Regions from separate parts of the Mesorhizobium sp. CAU 1741 genome, predicted to be linked through region 2. Evidence: riboswitches for the same ligand, from Rfam matches in the RefSeq annotation. Region 2 holds a riboswitch; the other holds the start of a gene.
The links. Region 2 has a riboswitch for S-adenosylmethionine ahead of metA (homoserine O-succinyltransferase). Riboswitches for the same ligand answer to the same signal wherever they lie in the genome.
Positions count from the first base shown of each region.

Region 1: it holds a riboswitch for S-adenosylmethionine, as region 2 does, so the genes downstream of both, AAFN84_RS08655 (O-succinylhomoserine sulfhydrylase) here and metA (homoserine O-succinyltransferase) in region 2, are expected to answer to the same signal.

Region 1 covers NZ_JBDOQP010000002.1:363,754-366,144, forward strand. Annotated here, with positions in the region: gene AAFN84_RS08650 (2'-deoxycytidine 5'-triphosphate deaminase) at 1-875, opposite strand, end outside; SAM riboswitch at 952-1,029, shown strand; gene AAFN84_RS08655 (O-succinylhomoserine sulfhydrylase) at 1,074-2,267, shown strand; gene AAFN84_RS08660 (ATP-binding protein) at 2,313-2,391, shown strand, end outside.
Region 2 covers NZ_JBDOQP010000007.1:225,643-228,033, forward strand. Annotated here, with positions in the region: gene hisC (histidinol-phosphate transaminase) at 1-1,077, opposite strand, end outside; SAM riboswitch at 1,158-1,234, shown strand; gene metA (homoserine O-succinyltransferase) at 1,288-2,217, shown strand; gene AAFN84_RS23605 (peptide deformylase) at 2,214-2,391, opposite strand, start outside.

The DNA of each region.
Region 1 (2,391 bases), on a different contig from region 2:
GGATCGAAGAAGCCAGCGTAGTGGACGCGGAACTCGCCCACGAGCGGGTCGAAGGGCGTCATTTCGGCGGCATGATCTGGCGGCACATGCACCGCCTCGCGCGACACAAGGATGTAGAACTCGTCGGGATCGAGGATCAGCTCGGTTTTGCCGCGCGCATAAAGCGGCTCCCAGAAATCATGCAGGTCCTGGGCACCACGCACGTCGACATCGACCACGGCGGTGTGGTGCTTGCCGCGATAGCCGATGAGCCCGTCCGCCCCTCCCGTCAGGTCGATCGAAAGCGCGATGCCGCCGCCGGAAATGTTGGGCTCCTCGGCGGCCACCAGCGTCTCGCGCGCGTGCAGGCCCTGAAGCTCGGCTTCCGACAAAAGTGCATGGCCCTTGCGAAAACGGATCTGCGACAGACGCGAACCGGCGCGCACGACGATCGGGAAGGTTCGCGGGCTGACCTCGATGAACAGCGGACCTTCGTAGCCGGCAGGCATCTTGTCGAATTCCTGCGTCCTGTCGGCCATCACGCGGGTGAAGATGTCGAGGCGCCCGGTCGAGCTCTTGGGGTTGGCCGAGGCCGAGACGCCTGCAGGCAGGGCGAGCCGTTCCTGAAGCGGTACGATGTAGACGCAGCCGGTCTCGAGCACCGCGCCGGCGCTCAGGTCGATCTCGTGCAGCTTCAGCCGTTCGAGCTTGTCAGCAACGGTGCTCGCCGGACCGGGAAGAAAGGAAGCACGAACACGATAGGCCTTGTTGCCCAGCCGCAGGTCGAGACTGGCCGGCTGGATCTGGTCTTCGTCGAGTGGCCCCTGGCTCTTCAGCGCACCTGCGTCGAAGAGTGCCGCGATGTCTCGGTCGGGTAGTATGCCGGTCGTGCGCAATGCCCCATCCCTGATTGTCCGCCGGGAGGTTTAATCACGCCACCGATTGACGCAAGGCGTCGCGAGGCGTAAAGGGCGCTTATCCCGTGGTGATTTGCCGGTCGGCTTGCAGCCACGTTAAACAAGTCGCTAAAAGGGACCGATGAGGAAACCGGCATGCGACTTCGCGGCCGGTTTTTTTGTTTTTGGGGCATGATGATGACAGGTGAAACGAAGCGAAACTGGAAGCCGGCGACCGCTCTGGTGCATGGCGGGACGACGAGATCCGAGTTCGGCGAAACGTCGGAAGCGCTGTTCCTGACGCAGGGGTTCGTCTATGATAGCGCCGAAGCGGCGGAAGCACGCTTCAAGGGCGAAGAGCCCGGCTTCATCTATTCCCGCTACGCCAACCCGACCGTCGACATGTTCGAACGGCGCATGTGCGAACTGGAAGGCGCGGAGGATGCCCGCGCCACCGCATCGGGCATGGCGGCCGTGTCGGCAGCGCTCCTGTGCAGCGTCAGGGCCGGCGACCATGTCGTCGCCGCACGCGCATTGTTCGGCTCGTGCCGATGGGTCATCGAGGTGCTGATGCCGAAATACGGCATCGAGACCACGCTCGTCGACGGCACCAATATGGACGAGTGGCAACAGGCGATCCGGCCGAACACCAGGCTGTTTTTCCTTGAAAGCCCGACCAACCCGACACTCGAAGTCGTGGACATCGCGGCCGTGGCAAAGCTGGCCAATGGCATCAGCGCACGTGTCGTTGTCGACAACGTCTTCGCCACGCCCTTGCAGCAGAAGCCGCTGGAACTCGGCGCGCACGTCGTCGTCTATTCCGCCACCAAGCACATCGACGGACAGGGGCGCTGCCTTGGTGGCGTCATCCTCTCGGACAAGAAGTGGATCGACGACAATCTGCACGACTATTTCCGGCACACCGGACCGTCGCTTTCGCCATTCAATGCCTGGACGCTGCTGAAAGGGCTGGAGACTCTGCCGCTGCGTGTCAGGCAGCAGACGGAGTCCGCAGGACAAATCGCCGACCACCTCGCGCAGCATAAGGCCATCGAGCGGGTCATCTACCCGGGGCGCAAGGACCATCCGCAGGCCGACCTTATCGCCCGCCAGATGAAGGGCGGCTCGACCCTCGTGTGCTTCGACGTGAAGGGCGGAAAAGCGGGCGCCTTCGCCTTCCTCAACGAGCTTGGCATCATCCGCATCTCCAACAATCTCGGCGACGCCAAGAGCCTGATAACCCATCCCGGCACGACGACGCACAAGAACCTGTCGGAAGATGCGCGTGTCAGCATCGGCATCCTGGGCGGCACGGTGAGGCTTTCCGTCGGTCTCGAAGACGTCGAAGACCTCATCCAGGATATTGACCGGGCGCTTGGCAAGGCATCATAGAAGGCCGCATCCAGGCGAACGGGAAATCCGGCGGCGATGGCAACAATGGCGAGCGAGGGAAACAATCCGGTCGACGTGCTGACAGCGCGCGCGTTGGCGGCCGTCGTGCCGGACCCGATGGTCG
Region 2 (2,391 bases):
GGCCACCACACCGCGATTGGCGTCTTCGGTGCCGATCGTCATGCGCAGGGCATTGGGGAAGCCATAGGCAGCGACGCGGCGCAGCAGATAGCCGCGCGCGGAAAGATATTCGTCCGCCGCCACGGCCGAGTGCCGGGCCTCGCCCGGGAAATGCACAAGGATGAAATTGCCGACGCTCGGCGTGACGCGAAGCCCCAGCTTCTCAAGTTCCTCGGTGGTCCAGCGGAGCCATTTCTCGTTATGGCTGACCGAGCGCTCCACATGGTCGCGATCGAGCATCGCGGCAATGCCGGCCTCGATGGCGACGGCATTGACGTTGAACGGGTCACGCACGCGTTCCAGCGCATCGACGATATGCGATGGGGCATAGATCCAGCCGATCCGCGCGCCACCAAGGCCGTGCACCTTGGAAAAGGTTCGCGTCATCACGACGTTGTGGCTCGCCGCGACGAGTTCGACGCCGGCCTCGTAATCGTTGCGGCGAACGAACTCCGCATAGGCTGCGTCGAGAATCAGCAGCACATTTCCGGGGAGGCCGCGATGCAGCCGACGGACTTCCTCAAACGGCAGGTAGGTGCCGGTCGGATTGTTGGGGTTGGCCAGGAAGACGATGCGGGTCTTCGGCGTGACCGCGGCGAGGATTGCGTCGACGTCGGTACGCTCGCCGGTTTCGCTCGCCACCACCGGCGTGGCGCCTGCGGCGCGCAGGTAGATCGGATAGGCGAGAAAACCGTACTCGCTGTAGATGCCCTCGTCGCCGCGTCCGACATAGGTGCGGGTAAGCAGCGCGATGGCTTCGTCCGACCCGTTGAAGACCATGATGTTGGAGTGGTTGAGGCCGTGCGTTGCGCCGATCGTTTCGCGCAGGCGGGTTGCCGCACCATCGGGATAGAGCGCCAGCTTCGCCGCCACCGCCTGCGCAGCCTCGATGGCGCGTGGCGAGGGGCCGAGCGGGTTCTCGTTGGCTGACAGCTTGTAGACCTTCTCGACGCCTGCCGGTGCATGGCCCTTGCCAGGCACGTAGGCATCGATGTTCATCACGCCGGGAAGAGGCTGCGGGCGAAGCTCGGTGGTCATGGGCTGCGTTCCTGCTTGAGAGGCCGCCTGCCTCTAGCAAGCTTTGCCGTTGACGCAAAGACCGCCGCGGCCTAAAAGCTGCCAATACTCGTGGTGATTTGCCGGTCGGCTTGCAGCCACGTTAAACAACTTGCTAAAGGGCCGTTTGCAACAAGTCCGTTGGGACCGGCCGCGATTTCGCCGCCGGTTTTTTGTTTTGGAGGGTTTGCAATGCCGATCAAGATTCCCGACCAGCTTCCCGCGCGTGACGTTCTCGTGCGCGAGGGCGTGCCCGTGATGGACGAGCAGACGGCGCTGCGGCAGGACATCCGGCCGTTGCAGATCGGGCTCCTGAACCTGATGCCCAACAAGATCCGTACCGAGGCCCAGATCGCCCGCCTGATCGGGTCCTCGCCGCTGCAGGTGGAACTGACACTGGTGCGCATCGGCAACCACAAGGCCAAGAACACGCCCGAGGAGCATCTGATAACCTTCTACCAGACGTGGGAGGAAGTCCGGTCGCGCAAGTTCGACGGCTTCATCATCACCGGCGCGCCGATCGAGCTGCTGCCGTTCGAGACGGTCGGCTATTGGGACGAGCTGACGCAGATTCTCGACTGGACCAGAACCAACGTGCACTCGTCCTTCTTCATCTGCTGGGGTGCAATGGCTGCCGCCTGGCACTTCCACCAGATCCCGAAATATACGCTGGAGAAGAAGGCCTTCGGTGTCTACCGGCATCGCAACAATGCACCGACCTCCCCCTTCCTGACCGGCTTCTCGGACGATTTCGCCATTCCGGTATCGCGCTGGACCGAGGTTCGGGCGGCCGACATTTCGGCCGACAGCGGGCTCGAATTGCTGATGGATTCGAGCGTCACCGGACCGTGCATGATGTCGGAGAAGACCGGCAACCGGCTCTACATGTTCAACCACATCGAATATGATTCTACCTCGCTGAAGGAAGAATACGATCGCGACGTGGCCGCCGGTACGCCGATCGAGATCCCGCACGAGTATTACCCGAATGACGATCCAAGTCGTCCGCCGCTCAATCGCTGGCGCTCGCATGCACATCTGTTGTTCGGCAACTGGCTGAACCAAGTCTACCAGACGACCGTCTATGACCTCGACCAGATCGGCGGGACCAACGCCGACTAGGCGCGCTGCATCTTCTCCCAGCGCCTGATCGCGCGCTCGCGTTTGAGCCGCGACAGGCGCTGGAGCCAGAAGATGCCATCGAGCTGGTCGACCTCGTGCTGGATGCATGTTGCGAGAAAGCCGGTGGCGTCGTCCTCCCGCATTTCGCCTTCCAGCGTCTGGTACCGAAACCGG